Regions from separate parts of the Xanthobacter sp. SG618 genome, predicted to be linked through region 1. Evidence: predicted binding sites of a transcription regulator. Region 1 holds the regulator's gene; each other region holds the start of a gene.

What was found. Region 1 encodes PhoB, which activates phosphate uptake and scavenging genes when phosphate is short. Its sites were predicted from a motif close to TGTCATNNANCTGTCAT; they were not measured.
Region 2: FHT36_RS05910 (YdcH family protein) is a predicted target of PhoB. The motif match lies at 2,095-2,111, and genes of this name have one in related genera.
Region 3: FHT36_RS11520 (RNA degradosome polyphosphate kinase) is a predicted target of PhoB. The motif match lies at 2,539-2,555, and genes of this name have one in related genera.

What each region holds. Positions count from the first base shown of each region.
Region 1 is NZ_JABBHL010000002.1:841,996-847,068, forward strand. It holds gene pstA (phosphate ABC transporter permease PstA) at 1-723, shown strand, start outside; gene pstB (phosphate ABC transporter ATP-binding protein PstB) at 808-1,632, shown strand; gene phoU (phosphate signaling complex protein PhoU) at 1,653-2,387, shown strand; gene phoB (phosphate regulon transcriptional regulator PhoB) at 2,442-3,143, shown strand; gene FHT36_RS09355 (FAD-dependent oxidoreductase) at 3,374-4,756, opposite strand; gene FHT36_RS09360 (MarR family winged helix-turn-helix transcriptional regulator) at 4,947-5,073, shown strand, end outside.
Region 2 is NZ_JABBHL010000002.1:95,937-101,009, forward strand. It holds gene FHT36_RS05905 (ABC-F family ATP-binding cassette domain-containing protein) at 1-1,750, opposite strand, end outside; gene FHT36_RS05910 (YdcH family protein) at 1,890-2,069, opposite strand; gene FHT36_RS05915 (YdcH family protein) at 2,248-2,454, shown strand; gene FHT36_RS05920 (peroxiredoxin) at 2,546-3,031, opposite strand; gene FHT36_RS05925 (protein-disulfide reductase DsbD domain-containing protein) at 3,127-4,032, opposite strand; gene FHT36_RS05930 (YqgE/AlgH family protein) at 4,203-4,820, shown strand; gene FHT36_RS05935 (cell wall hydrolase) at 5,005-5,073, opposite strand, start outside.
Region 3 is NZ_JABBHL010000003.1:459,389-464,461, forward strand. It holds gene FHT36_RS11505 (CDP-alcohol phosphatidyltransferase family protein) at 1-512, shown strand, start outside; gene FHT36_RS11510 (AI-2E family transporter) at 699-1,781, shown strand; gene FHT36_RS11515 (HdaA/DnaA family protein) at 1,786-2,517, shown strand; gene FHT36_RS11520 (RNA degradosome polyphosphate kinase) at 2,623-4,809, shown strand; gene ppx (exopolyphosphatase) at 4,811-5,073, shown strand, end outside.

The DNA.
Region 1 (5,073 bases):
TCGCGCGGCCTCCCCGCCCTGGGCTCCAACGTCTTCACCCAGGTCACCAAGCCCCCGGGACAGGGCGGTGGCCTGCTCAATGCCATCGTCGGCTCGCTGATCCAGATCGGCATAGCCATGGTCATCGGCGGCCCCATCGGCATCTTCTGCGGCACCTTCCTCGCCGAGAACGGCAGGGGCACGAAGATCGGCGCCGCCGCGCGCTTCGTGAACGACATCCTGCTCTCGGCGCCGTCCATCCTGGTCGGCCTGTTCATCTACACTTTGCTGGTGGTGCCCTTCGGCGGCTTCTCCGGCTGGGCCGGGTCTCTGGCGCTCGCCATCCTGGTCATCCCGGTCATCGTGCGCACCACCGAGGACATGCTGAACCTGGTACCCGTCGGCCTGCGTGAAGCCGCCTTCGCGCTGGGCGCCCCGCAGTGGAAGGTGGTGATGTTCATCACCTGGCGCGCGGCCCGCGCCGGCATCGTCACCGGCGTGCTGCTGGCCATTGCCCGCGCCGCCGGCGAGACCGCGCCGCTGCTGTTCACCTCGCTCGGCAACAACGCCATGTCGACCGACCTGTCGAAGCCGATGGCGAGCCTGCCCATCGCCATCTACCAGTTCGCCGGCAGTCCGTTCGACGACTGGGTCTCCCTCGCCTGGGCCGGCGCGCTGCTCATCACCGTGGGCGTGCTGGTGCTCAACGTGGCGTCCCGCCTGTTCCTGGCCCGCGGCCACTGATTTCCGGCGCGGGCCAAGGCCCGCCGCCTTCCGCCCTTTCCGCAATTCCTCCGAAGCACGGCCATACGCCCAAGCGAGGACAAGATGACTTCAGCCGTCGATCCCACCTTCAATCTCGCGTCCGCCGTGGGGGCCAAGCCCGATGCGCCGCAGGCTCCCGCCAAGATCAAGGTGGAGAACCTGCAGTTCTACTACGGCAGCAACCATGCGCTCCGGAACATCAACTTCGAGGTTCCCGAGAAGCGCGTGACCGCCATGATCGGCCCGTCGGGCTGCGGCAAGTCCACGCTGCTGCGCGTGTTCAACCGCATGTTCGACCTCTACCCCGGCCAGCGCGCCGAGGGCTCGGTGATGTTCGACGGCGTGAACATCGTCGGCAAGGAGCTGGACCCCACCATCGTGCGCACGCGCATCGGCATGGTGTTCCAGAAGCCCACGCCCTTCCCCATGTCGATCTATGACAACATCGCCTTCGGCGTGAAGCTGCACGAGCGGCTCTCCAAGTCGCAGATGGACGAGCGCGTGGAATGGTGCCTGCGCAAGGCCGCCATCTGGGACGAGACCAAGGACCGCCTGCACACCTCGGCGCTCGGCATGTCCGGCGGCCAGCAGCAGCGGCTGTGCATCGCCCGCACCATCGCGGTGAAGCCCGAGGTGATCCTGCTCGACGAGCCCACCTCGGCCCTCGACCCCATCTCCACCTCGAAGATCGAGGACCTGATCGACGAGCTGAAGCAGGACTTCACCATCGTCATCGTCACCCACAACATGCAGCAGGCCGCGCGCTGCGCCGACATGACCGCCTTCTTCTATCTGGGCGAGCTGATCGAGGTGGCGCCCTCGGACGTGATCTTCACCAATCCGAAGGAGATCAAGACGCGCGACTACATCACCGGCCGCTTCGGCTGACGGATTGAAGGATATCTGAGATGCCGGATCATATCGTCGCCTCCTTCGATCAGGAGTTGAAGGAAATCGGCCGCAAGGTCGTCGAGATGGGCGGACAGGCCGAGCGCCTCGTCGCCGACAGCGTCACTTCCCTCATCCGCCGCGACACCGCCCTCGCCCAGAAGGTGGTGCTGCTCGATGCGACCGTGGACCAGGTGCAGCGCGAGATCGAGGACCGGGCCATCCTGGTCATCGCCAAGCGCCAGCCGGTGGCCATCGACCTGCGCGAGATCGTCGCCGCCATCCGCATCGCCAACGACCTCGAGCGCATCGGCGACCTCGCCAAGAACGTGGGCAAGCGCGTCATCGCCATCGAGGGCGAGTATCATCCGGCGAAGCTGGTGCGCGGGGTGGAGCACATCTCCGACCTCGTGCTCGAACAGCTGAAGGAAGTGCTCGACGCCTATGCCGGCCGCAACGAGGCCAAGGCGGTGGACGTGTGGGGCCGCGACGGCGCCATCGACACCATGTACACGTCCCTGTTCCGCGAACTCCTCACCTACATGATGGAGGATCCGCGCAACATCTCCGTGTGCACGCACCTCCTGTTCTGCGCCAAGAACATCGAGCGCATCGGCGACCACGCGACCAATATCGCGGAGATCGTCTACTACATGGTGACGGGCCAGAACCTGCCGGAGAGCCGCCCGAAGGCGGACGCCTCCAGCGACACCACCCTGCCCTTCCCGGGCCGCACCACCACCGTTCAGAGCTGATCAACCAGACCTGAAGACGGGGCGGAGAGCCCCGATAGTGACGGATAGACCAAAGTGCCGGCGCGTATTCTGATCGTCGAGGACGAAGAGCCGTTGACCCTCCTGCTCCGTTACAATCTGGAGTCGGAGGGTTACGGGGTCGAGAGCGTGGGTCGCGGCGACGAGGCCGAGACCCGCCTGCGCGAGAGCGTGCCGGATCTCATCATCCTCGACTGGATGCTGCCCGGCCTCTCCGGCATCGAGCTGTGCCGGCGCCTGCGCACCCGGCCGGAGACCGAGCGCCTGCCCGTCATCATGCTCACCGCCCGCGGCGAGGAGACCGAGCGGGTGCGCGGCCTCGCCACCGGCGCAGACGACTATGTGGTGAAGCCCTTCTCGGTGCCCGAGCTGCTCGCACGGGTGCGCGCTCTGCTGCGCCGGGCCAAGCCCGAGCATGTGGCCACCCTCCTGCGTGCCGGCGACATCGAATTGGACCGCGAGACCCATCGCGTGCATCGCGCCGGCCGCGAGATCCATCTCGGCCCCACCGAGTTCCGCCTGCTGGAATTCCTGATGCAGAGCCCCGGCCGCGTCTTCTCCCGTGAGCAGTTGCTCGACGGCGTGTGGGGCCAGGACGTCTATATCGACGAGCGCACCGTGGACGTGCATGTGGGCCGCCTGCGCAAGGCCATCAATCGCGGCCGCCAGTCCGACCCCATCCGCACCGTGCGCGGCGCCGGCTATTCCTTCAACGAGATGTTCGCCCGCGCGCACTGAGCGGGCTGAGGCTTTGAGGCGTTGCTTCGCTCAGGCGACACGCGGGCTTTTTGGGCGATGCGCCTCAGCATCAAAAGGCACCGTCATGGCCGGGCTTGTCCCGGCCATCCACGTCGTGCCGCTAGCGCTGCTGCCCGAGATCCATTCCCAGCCGAACCACGTGGATGCCCGGGACAAGCCTGGGCATGGCGGTGGGAAAGGAAGGCGAAGACGGCGGATCGCCCGCCCCCTCACCCCGTTCGCACCCCCAACAGCCCCAGCGCCTGCTTGGCGGCGCGCTCGCCGGAGAGCCAGGCGCCGCCCACGGTGCCCCAGAGCGTCTCATGGGTGTGCTCGCCGGCGAACACGAGCCGGCCGCCCACCGTCTCGGTGAACGCGCGGCGCATGTTGCCGAAGCCCGGTAGGGCGCACGAGAAGGCACCCAGCGCCCACGGTTCCTTGCTCCAGCGGGTGGCGAATACCTTGCCGACGCGCGCGGCGGTATCGGCGCCGAACTCGCGCGTCAGCGCCGCCTTCACGAAGGCCGCGGCGGCCTCGGGCGGGCTGTCGGCGAGGCCGGTGGCCACGTCGCCCCCCACTTCGAGGCTGTAGAGATCAGTGCCGCCGATGCGGGCGCGCAGCGCATAGGCGCGCGGGCCGTCGGCGCGGAAATAGATCAGCTCGTCGGCACCAAGATTTCCGGGATTGCGCGGCAGGCGGAAGCCGATGTGGTCGAAGGCGCCCAGCGTGATCTTCTCCACCGCCGTGCGGTAGCGCTGCGGCAGTGATGGGCCGATGCGCAGCTTGCCCGCCGCGATGAGGCTCGGCGGCACGGCGACGATTACCGTGCGCCCGGTCACCGTGCCCTTGTTGGTCTGCACCGAGACGAGGCGGGGGCTGAGATCGATGGCACGCGCCGCCACCTCGAGGCGCACCGTCAGCGGACGGGCGAGCTGCGCCACCAGCGTGCCCACGCCCTGCCGGCAGATGTCCTCGCTCTCGCGCTCGTCGAAGCGGGAGACATCGACGGTGGAGACCTGATCCAGCTCCTTGGCGCAGTTGAATGGGCCGAGGACGAAGCGGGCGCTCGGCCCCCAGGGCCCGAGGTCCGGCAAGGCGCGGGAGGCGGCCATGTCGCGGTTGGCATCGCCGGCGGCGACGATGGCCCGCTCGCCGCGGCGGACCGTGGCGATGAAATCCTCATAATCGGTATCGCCCGCCTCGCGCCCGCCCACATAGAGCCGGCCGCCATCGGGCGCGCGATAGATGTCGAGCCCCTCCGCCCGGCCGAAGGCGGCCATGGGGCGCGCGGCCGGCATGTTGAGCCGCGCCGCGCCGAGGTCGAACGGCACGCCGAACTGGGTGGTGTCCGTCACCGTGCGGCCGCCCACCTGCTTGGCGGCTTCCAGCAGCACATAGCTGCGCCCGGCCTCGGCGATGCGCCGCGCGGCGGCAATGCCGGCCGCGCCCGCGCCGATGATGATGACGTCCGCCTCGGTCTGCTGGCCGAGCGCGCGCGAGGTCGCAAGGCTCATGCCCACGAGCGGCGTGGCCGCCAGCGCGACACCACGGACGAGCAGCGCGCGGCGGGAAAGGCCGCGGCCGGAATGGGGGGGGCGATCGGGTCCGGTCACGGGCTGGACGCTACCATGGGGCGTGCAACGGGGCGAGAGGGCGGACCGCCCTGCGGTTAAAGGCGCGACACCACGCACTTTCCGGCCTTTTCGGCCTCAACCTTCGCAAAATTGTAAGCCGGCATGTGGATAAAGGGGGCGCGCGGCCGGCGCGGCTTCGCTCGCGTTCGGGACACGGCGGGGGAGACCCATGAAGGATCCGGTTCAGAAGACCATCGGCTACAGGCTCACCCACACAGCGCGCCTGCAGAAGGCGCTGTCGGCGCGCCTGCTCGCCGCGCTCGGGCTGTTTCCGGGGCAGGAATCCGTGCTGAAGC
Region 2 (5,073 bases), 750 kb from region 1:
CAAGCGCCGCCGAGGCCTTGTCGAAGCGCGCCGGATCGCGGGCATAGAGGGCGGGATCGGCGATCTCGGCAGCCAGCTTCTCCAGCTTGGCGCGCAGGTCGTCCATGGTCTTGGGCAGCGTCTTCAGGGCGTGCTGCTCATGGAAGGAGAGGCGGCGCTTCCCCCCGGCTGCGGCGCCGCCCGTGCCCTTGCCGGCGTCCGGCTTCTGCTCGCCACCCTTCGCCTTCGCGGCGGGGGTGCTCTTGTCCCGCGCCTCCACGCCACGGCCGCGCTGGGACAGCATGTCCGAATAGCCGCCCGCATATTCGCGAAACACACCATCCCCCTCCGCCATGATGACGCTGGAGACGGTGCGGTCGAGGAAGTCACGATCGTGGCTGACGAGGATGACGGTGCCGGGATAGTCCGCCACCATCTCCTGCAGAAGGTCGAGGGTTTCGAGGTCGAGGTCGTTGGTGGGCTCGTCCAGCACCAGCACATTGGAGGGCAAGGCCAGCGCCCGCGCCAGCATCAGCCGGCCGCGCTCGCCGCCGGAGAGCACCGAGAGCGGGGCGTTGGCCTGCTCGGGGGTGAAAAGGAAGTCCTTCAGATAGCCCATCACATGCTTGGGCGCGCCGCCCACCTGCACCTGGTCCGAGCCGCCGCCGGTCAGCGCATCGCGCAGGGTGGTGCCGGGGTCGAGGGCGGCGCGCTTCTGGTCGAGGCTGGCGACTTCGAGATTGGTGCCGAGCTTCACCGTGCCCGAATCGGGGGCAAGCTCGCCGGTGAGCAGCTTGATGAGGGTGGTCTTGCCGGCGCCGTTGGGGCCGATGATGCCGATGCGGTCGCCTCGCAGGATACGGGTGGAGAAGTCCTTCACCACCTCCCGCTCGCCGAAGGCCTTGGCGATGTGCTTCGCCTCAATGACGAGCTTGCCGGAGGCCTCCGCCTCGCTTACCGCCAGCTTGACGTTGCCCACCGCGCGGCGCTCGTCGCGGCGGTCCTTGCGCATGGAATGCAGCAGGCCCAGCCGGCGCACATTGCGCTTGCGGCGGGCGGTGACGCCGTAGCGCAGCCAGTCCAGCTCTGCGACGATCTTGCGGTCGAGCTTGTGGCGCTCCGTCTCTTCCTGCTCCAGTACCTCGTCGCGCCACGCCTCGAACGCGCCGAAGCCCTGCTCCAGCCGCCGGGTCTGGCCGCGATCAAGCCAGACGGTGGCGCGCGAGAGGGTTTCGAGGAAGCGCCGGTCATGGCTGATGAGCACCATGGCGGACTTCAGCCCCTTCAGCTCGCTTTCCAGCCATTCGATGGCCGGCAGATCGAGATGGTTGGTCGGCTCGTCCAGCAGGAGCACGTCCGGCTCCGGCGCGATCACGCGCGCCAGAGCGGCCCGGCGGGCCTCGCCGCCGGAGAGGTGAGCGGGGTCTTCCTGTCCGGTGAGGCCCAGCTCGGTGAGGAGATATTGGGCGCGATAGGCATCGTCGCCCGGTCCAAGCCCGGCTTCCACATAGGCCAGCGTCGTCGCATAGCCGGAAAAGTCCGGCTCCTGCTGGAGATAGCGCACGGTGGTGCCGGGCTGGAAAAAGCGCGTGCCGGAATCCGGCTCGACCAGCCCCGCCGCCACCTTCAGCAGCGTGGACTTGCCCGAGCCGTTGCGACCGACGAGGCACACCCGCTCGCCCGCCGACACGGAAAGCTCCGCGCCGTCGAGCAAAGGGGTGGCGCCGAAGCGCAGATGGATATCCTGAAGGAGAACGAGCGGAGGAGCCATGGGGCCGGATTAAAGCCCTCCGGTCCGGAACGCAAAGGCCGTTCGCGCGGAACGACACTTTGCGCCGCTCGTCTCACAGGACGCAAAGAGGTGCGCGTCGCCCTGCATCACGCAGGCGGCGAGCACATCTCTCAGGCCATCAATGTACGGTGGAAGTCGGATTCAGCTTCGACATCTGGTCCTTGAGAACCAGCTTCTTGCGCTTCAGCTCTGCGACACGAAGAGGATCCGAGGCGGGGCTGTTCATTTCGCGGTTGAGCTCCTGCTCGATGGCCGCGTGACGCCGCTTCAGTTCCTGAAGGTGCGACTGGATGGACATTCTTAGCCACTCCCTGTCTGCAACACGACATCAGTCTGTCACGGAGCCGACGAAGAGTCGACCGCCTTTCCGCCACCTCCGTCGACCTCCCATCTTGCGGCGCGGCATACCCGTGCCATAGTCATTCCAACTGGGGGCGAGCGGGCGGCGGACCTGCGCGCCGGTGACAGGACCGGGCATGACGAGCGACGAGGAACGGGATCTCAAGGTCCACCTGGAACGCCTGAAGCAGGAGCATCGGGATCTCGATGCGGCGATCGAGGCGCTCACCAGCGTGTCGGGAGCGGACATCCTGCAGATCCAGCGGCTCAAGAAGCGCAAGCTGCAGCTGAAGGACCGCATCGGCCAGATCGAGGACGAACTGTTCCCCGACATCATCGCCTGAGCGTGGGGCGGGCGCGAGGCCGGCCCTCCTGAGGAGGGGGCCAAGGCGCGGAGGCCGGGCGTGCCCGGCATCCGTCAGTCAGAACGAAGGATCAGAGCTGGGCGAGCAGCGCGGTGGCGCCAGAGGCGTCGGCCTTGGAGGGCACGTCCTCCACGTTGAGCGTCTTCACCACGCCGTCCTCGACCACCATCGAATAGCGCTTGGAGCGCACGCCGAGGCCGGCGGCCGAGCCATCGAAGGTGAGGTCGAGCGCGGCCGCGAAGGACGCGTCGGGGTCCGCCAGGAACACGATCTTGCCGTCGGAGCCGGAGGCCTTTTCCCAGGCGCCCATGACGAAGGGGTCGTTCACCGACACCACGGCGATGGCGTCCACGCCCTTGGCCTTGATGGCATCGGCCTCGTGCACATAGCCCGGCAGGTGGTTCTTGTGGCAGGTGGGGGTGAAGGCACCCGGCACCGCGAACAGCACCACCTTCTTGCCCTTGAAGATCTCGTCGGTGGTCTTCGGCACGGGGCCGTCCTCGGTGGGAACACGGAAGGTGGCGTTGGGCAGTTTGTCGCCGACCGAAATGGGCATCGTCTTCTCCACAGTCTTGGGCGTTCGCGCCCGCGCCGACAATACGGGCTTTTGACCGGGAGAAAAGCGCTGGCTGCGGGCCGGATCGGCCCAGCTCAGCGCGGCGGCAGCTTCGGAACAGGCACCGTTGTCACGATCGCCTTCGGGCCGTCCACGAGGGTCAGCGTGAGCGGCGTCCCGGAGGGATCGGTGCCGGCGGGAATGCCGTCGAGGGGCAGCTCGAACCGGGCGGCGCCGTCCGGCAGCATGGTCTTCTGCGGCAGCGGCAAGGCCCAGCGATCCGGCCCCTCGGCGAACAGATCGGCCTTGGGATTTTGTGCCTTCACCTCGATGACGAGACGCGGCGGCGTGGCGCTGGCGTCCAGTTCGACCTTCTGCACCGAGGTCGGCTCGGCAACCCCCAGCGGGCGTTCCACCGGCAGGGCCGCACGGGCCGCCGAAATGCGGGCACCCTCGGCGCCGGCGTCGCCGCCAAGCGCGATGGAGAGGTCGGCGCGGGCGGGCATGCACAGCGCCTCGCACACGGCGAAATCGAACGCGAGAGAAAGCCGGGCCGGCTTGTCCTTGTCCTTCAGCTCCACCTTCAGGGGGAACAGGACCGCGCCCTTGTAGCCGATGGAAAAGCCCCCGCCCCCATCGGCGAAGCGCTTGGGCGCCGGCCATTCCATCTCCACCCGGGCGACGTTCTCCGAACCGCTCCAGTCCAGCGTCGGCGGCACACCGCTGTCGCCGGGATAGCGCCAGTAGGTCTTCCAGCCGGGGGCGAGCTTCAGCTCGATGCCCGCATCCGCCGTCGTGCCGGAGACCGCGCCCGCCATCAGGACCACATCCGCGCCCGGCACCTTCACCGGAGGCGCGCTCGCAGCCCATGAGGCCGGCGAGAAAGCGGCAAGCATGGCGCCGGCGAGGAGTGCACGGGCCAACACGCCACGGGACGACAAAACGAAGGCGGGCCGGACCGCCGGCCGAGCGCCGAGGGCGCGCTGAGGGGTCGATGTCATGGGCCTATCGGGTACCCGCTCGCGGCTTCGGCGCAAAGCCCTTTGCCTCACCAATCGCGTGCACAAGCGTGTGACCCGCCGCGGGACTCGCGGCCTTTCGGCAGGGCCTCGGCGCTACCTGCAACGCAATCCGCATTTCCAAGACGGCCGAACGGCGGTACCCTTTCTCCATGACTGCGAGCCAGAACCAAACGATCGAAGGCGGGGGATCGGGTTTCCTCGATGGGCAGATGCTCATCGCCATGCCGACCATGCGCGACGAGCAGTTCGCCCGCACCCTCGTCTACATGTGCGCCCACTCTCCGGAAGGAGCCATGGGCATCGTGGTGAACCAGCCGGCAAGCCACATCGACTTCACCGACCTCCTCGTCCAGCTGGACGTGGTTCCCGCCTCCGAGCGCATCCTGCTGCCGAAGAGCGCGGGCACCGTCAAAGTGCTGCGCGGCGGGCCGGTGGAGACGGGACGCGGCTTCGTACTGCATTCGGCGGACTATTTCGTCGAGAACTCCACGCTAACCATCGACGACGGCATCTGCCTCACCGCGACGCTGGACATCCTCAAAGCCATAGCCGGCGGGCGCGGACCGCGCAGCGCGGTGCTGGCGCTGGGCTATGCCGGCTGGGCGCCGGGCCAGCTCGAGACGGAGATCCAGGCCAATGGCTGGTTGAATTGCCCGGCCGATCCGGACCTGATCTTCGGCGCCGGGGTGGAGACGAAATACGACAGCGCCCTGCGCAAGCTCGGCATCGTCCCGGGCATGCTCTCCAGCGACGCCGGGCACGCCTGAGCGTTGCTCCGCTCTGGCGCCGCGCGGGCTGGGACGTTGCTTCGCTCAGGCGCCGCGCGGGGTTGGGACGTTGCTTCGCTCAGGCGCCGCGCGGGGTTGGGACGTTGCTTCGCTCAGGCGCCGCGCGGGGTTGGGACGTTGCTCCGCTCAGGCGCCGCGCGGGCTTGAGCCGCGGGCCGGCTCCTCAGTAGCTGTCGCCCCAGCGGCGCGGGCGGTAGAAGGTGTGCACGCCGATCTTGTCCAGCTTGCGCAT
Region 3 (5,073 bases), on a different contig from region 1:
TCACCTTGCTGCGCATCTTCCTGGTGCCGGCTGTGGTATGGGCCATCGCGTCCGGCGAGCCGCTGCTCGCCTTCTGGCTGTTCCTGGCCGCCGGCATCTCGGACGCGCTCGACGGCTTCATCGCCAAGCGCTTCCACATGCAGACGGAGCTGGGCTCCTACCTCGACCCGGTGGCCGACAAGGCGCTCCTCGTCTCCATCTACGTGACGCTGGCGGTGGTCGGGCTCATCCCGCGCTGGGTCGCCATCGCCGTGGTGTCGCGGGACTTCATGATCATCGGCGCGGTGGTGCTGTCGCTGGTGATGGCGAAACCGGTGACGATCAGTCCGCTGCTGATTTCCAAGGTCAACACTGCGGCACAGATCAGCTTCGCGGCGATCGTGCTGGCCACGGCCGGCTTCGGCGTGACCGTGCCCGGCCTGTACGATCTGGGGCTGGTGCTTGTCGGCCTCTTGACGGGCCTTTCCGCCGCTGCCTATCTCGCCGCATGGACGCGCCATATGGCAAGCTGAGGGGCAACGGTTCAGGATCGGCGCCTCTTCGGGCGGCCGGTTGAAAGGCGCAAGGTGATGGACGGCGACCGCACCCGCATGCCGGAACTCCGCAGCGACCCCACGTCGCCGGCGCGTCGCGGTGCCGCGTTTGCCCGGCTTCCCCGCATGCCCGTGCCGATCCATTCCGGGATGGAGGGAACCTCCGTGCGCATCCAGGCCCGCTTCTGGGTGGGCGCGCTGCTGCTCACCGCCATCGTCCTGTGGCTGCTCTCCGGCATCCTCCTGCCGTTCGTGGCGGGCATCGTGCTCGCCTACTTCCTCAATCCGGTGGTCGCGCGCCTCGAGCGCATCGGCGTCGCACGCACCCTCTCCGCCCTCGTGGTGGTGGGGATCATGCTGCTGCTGGTGATGCTGTTCTTTCTGCTGGCGCTGCCCATCCTGTCGTCCCAGCTGTTCGAGTTCATCCAGCGCCTGCCGTCCTATGTGACGCGCCTTCAGGGCCTTCTGACCGAAGAGAACCGGGAATGGCTGAGCGGCATCGTCGGCGATCGCCTGCCCGACATGCAGCGCTCCATCTCCGACCTGATGACCCAGGGGGTGAGCCATGTGCTGAGCCTGCTGTCGTCGGTCTGGTCCGGCGGGCAGGCGCTCCTCTCGCTGTTCGCGCTGCTGGTGGTGACACCGGTGGTGGTGTTCTACATCCTGTGCGACTGGAACGAGATGGTGGGGCTGGTGGACCGGCTGGTGCCGGTGCCGCACCGCCCGGTGGTGCGGGGCCTCGCCCGCGCCATGGACAATGCGGTGGCCGGCTTCGTGCGCGGCCAGGCGACGGTCTGCCTGCTGCTCGGCGGCTTCTATGCCGTCTCCCTCTCCATGGTGGGGCTGAATTTCGGCCTGCTGATCGGCATCGTGTCGGGGGTCATCACCTTCATTCCCTATGTGGGGTCGCTCACCGGCTTCGTGCTGGCCATGGGCGTCGCCATCGTCCAGTTCTTCCCGGACTGGAGCATGATCGGCACCGTGCTCGCCATCTTCGTCGCCGGCCAGACCATCGAGGGCTATGTGCTCGCGCCGAAACTGGTGGGCGACAGCATCGGCGTGCATCCGGTGTGGCTGATGTTCGCCCTGTTCGCCTTCGGCTATCTCTTCGGCTTCGTGGGCCTGCTGCTGGCGGTTCCGCTCACGGCCGTGGCCGGCGTGCTGGTGCGCTTCGCCATTGCCCGCTACATGCAATCCTCGCTCTATCAGGGCGCGGCGGACGATGATCCGCCCGCCGAGACGCGCTGACCCGATGCCCCGCACCCCGGCCGAGCCGCCGCGACAGCTTCCCCTCGATCTGCCCAACCAGCCGGCCCTGCGCCGCGAGGACTTCCTCGCCGCGCCCGGCAATGCTGCGGCGCTGGCCCTGATCGACGCCTTCCCCGACTGGCCGTCGCGCGTCGCCTGCCTCGTCGGCCCGGAAGGCGCGGGCAAGAGCCATCTCGCCGCCATCTTCGCCGAGCGATCGGGCGCCCTGACGCTCGCCGCCTCGGACCTCGTGCGGGAGGCGGTACCGGCGGCCCTCGCCCGCGACGCGCTGGTGCTGGAGGACCTCGACCCCGCCACCTTCAGCGAGCCGGCCCTGTTCCACTTGCTCAATCTCGCCCGCGAGCAGCAGGCCTACCTGCTGATGACCGCGCGCACGCCGCCCTCCGGCTTCACCCTCGCCACCGCCGACCTCGCCTCCCGGCTGCGGGCCATCCCGGTGTTCGAGATCGCGCCAGCAGACGATTCCCTGCTCGCAGCCGTGCTGGTGAAGCTGTTCGCCGACCGCCAGCTCGCGGTGGATGAGGCCACCGTGCAATATCTGCTGCTGCGCATCCCGCGCTCGGTGGCCGGCGCCCAGCGCATCGTCGAGGCGCTCGATCAGGCGGCGCTGGCCGCCCGGCGGCCGGTGACCCGCGCCCTCGCCGCCCAGGTGCTGGCGGCCGGTGACCCCACGGACGAGGCCCACGCCGGGGCCGATCCGGACGCGGACGATTGAGGAGCGCGCAAGGCCGGCCAATGTCATAGAGTGGTCATCCAAGCCAGCCATGGTCCGGCCGGTTTCCGCCAATACGGCATGAGGGAGCGACGGGAGCGAATGGGAATGAACGAGGCTGTGGCTCTCTCCGACACCGAGGTCGTCTCCGAAGTGGAAAGCCCGCTCGCGCAGTCGTCGCAGCGGTTCATCAACCGCGAGATTTCCTGGCTCGGCTTCAACCGCCGCGTGTTGGAGGAAGCGGAGAACCGCAATCATCCCCTGCTGGAGCAGTTGCGCTTCCTCTCCATCTCCGCCAACAACCTCGATGAATTCTTCATGGTCCGCGTCGCCGGCCTGAAAGAGCAGGTGCGCGAAGGCGTGCAGACCCCGAGCCCGGACGGGCTCACCCCCTCCGAACAGCTGACCACCATCCTCAGCGCCGCCGCCCAGCTGATCTCGGACCAGCAGGGTCGCTGGCGCGAGCTCAGGCGCGACCTCGCCGGAGCCGGCATCGTGCTGATCGATGGGCCGGACGGGACGCACGAGGACATGGAGGTGCTGGACCGGCACTTCCTCAATCATGTCTTCCCGGTGCTGACCCCGCTGGCCATCGATCCGGCCCACCCCTTCCCGTTCATCCCCAATCTCGGCTTCTCGCTGGCCCTCCAGCTCGTCCGCCAGTCGGATGGGCGGGGCATGAACGCGCTCATCCGCATCCCCGCCAAGGTCGACCGCTTCATCCGCCTACCGGACCAAGGCACCGGCACGCTGCGCTTCATGACGCTGGAGCAGATGATCGGGCTGTTCATCGCGCGGCTCTTCCCCGGCTATGCGGTGAAGGGACAGGGCGTGTTCCGCGTCATCCGCGACAGCGACCTTGAAATCGAGGAAGAGGCGGAAGACCTCGTCCGCCTGTTCGAGACCGCGCTGAAGCAGCGCCGCTACGGCGAGGTGATCCGCATGGAGGCCGACGCCGCCATGCCGGAAGAGCTGCGCACCTTCGTCGCCCGCGAACTCGGCGTGAACGACGACGAAATCTTCGTGGTCGACGGCGTGCTAGCGCTGAACGAGTTTTCCCAGCTTGTCTCGGTCGACCGCCCGGACCTCAAGTTCCAGGCCTACAACGCCCGATTTCCCGAGCGCATCCGCGACCACGGCGGAGACTGCTTTCTCGCTATTCGCGAGAAGGACATTCTGGTTCACCACCCTTATGAATCCTTTGACGTGGTGGTTCAGTTTCTGCGCCAGGCCGCCCGCGACCCCAATGTCGTCGCCATCAAGCAGACCCTCTACCGCACCTCCTCCGACAGCCCCATCGTGAAGGCGCTCGCCGAGGCGGCCGAAGCCGGCAAGTCGGTGACGGCGCTGGTGGAGTTGAAGGCGCGCTTCGACGAGGAAGCCAACATCCGCTGGGCGCGCGACCTGGAGCGGGCCGGCGTGCAGGTGGTGTTCGGCTTCATCGAGCTGAAGACCCACGGCAAGCTCTCCATGGCGGTACGCCGGGAAGGCTCCCAGCTCGCCACCTACGTGCATGTGGGCACCGGCAACTACCACCCCATCACGGCGCGCATCTACACCGACCTGTCCTTCTTCACCGCCGACCCGGTGATCGCCCAGGACGTGGCCCGCATCTTCAACTTCATTACCGGCTATGCGACGCCGGGTGAACTCGACGCCATGGCCGTGTCGCCGTCCTTCCTCAAGCCGCGGCTGATGAAGCACATCGCGGACGAGATCGAGTTCGCCCGGGCCGGCCGTCCGGCAGCCATCTGGCTGAAGTGCAACTCGCTGGTGGATCCCGAGATCATCGACGCGCTCTATGCCGCCAGCGCTGCCGGCGTTCAGGTGGATTGCGTCATCCGCGGCATCTGCTGCCTGCGGCCCGGCATTCCCGGGCTGTCCGAGAACATCCGGGTGAAATCCATCGTCGGGCGCTTCCTGGAGCACTCGCGCATCTACTGCTTCGGCGGCGGCCACGGCCTGCCGAGCCCGAATGCCATCGTCTACATTTCCTCGGCCGACCTGATGCCGCGCAACCTCGACCGCCGCGTCGAGACCCTGTGCCCCATCACCAACCCCACCGTGCACGAGCAGGTGCTCGACCAGATCATGGTTGCCAACCTGATCGACAACCAGCAGAGCTGGCGCGTCTTGCCGGATGGCTCGTCGGAACGCATAGTCCCGGCGCCGGGCGAGGAACCGTTCAACGCCCATCAGTATTTCATGACCAATCCGAGCTTGTCCGGACGTGGAAAGTCTCTCAAGGATTCTTCGCCGCGCAGCCTCTTCGTCCGCCGCGGAGGCGGGCGCTGAGTTGACGCGTGCACCCGGCCGGCTGTCCCACGGGGCGCCGGTTGCCGTCATCGACATCGGCTCCAACTCGGTGCGCCTCGTGGTGTACGAGGGGCTTAACCGTGCGCTGACGCCGGTCTTCAACGAGAAGGCCCTGTGCGGGCTCGGCCGGGAGGTGCTCTCCACCGGCCGGCTCCCACAGGATGCGGTCGATCGCGCCTTCGCCGCGCTGAAGCGCTTTCGTGCGCTTTGTGACGCGATGCAGGTGGGCGAGGTCCATGCCCT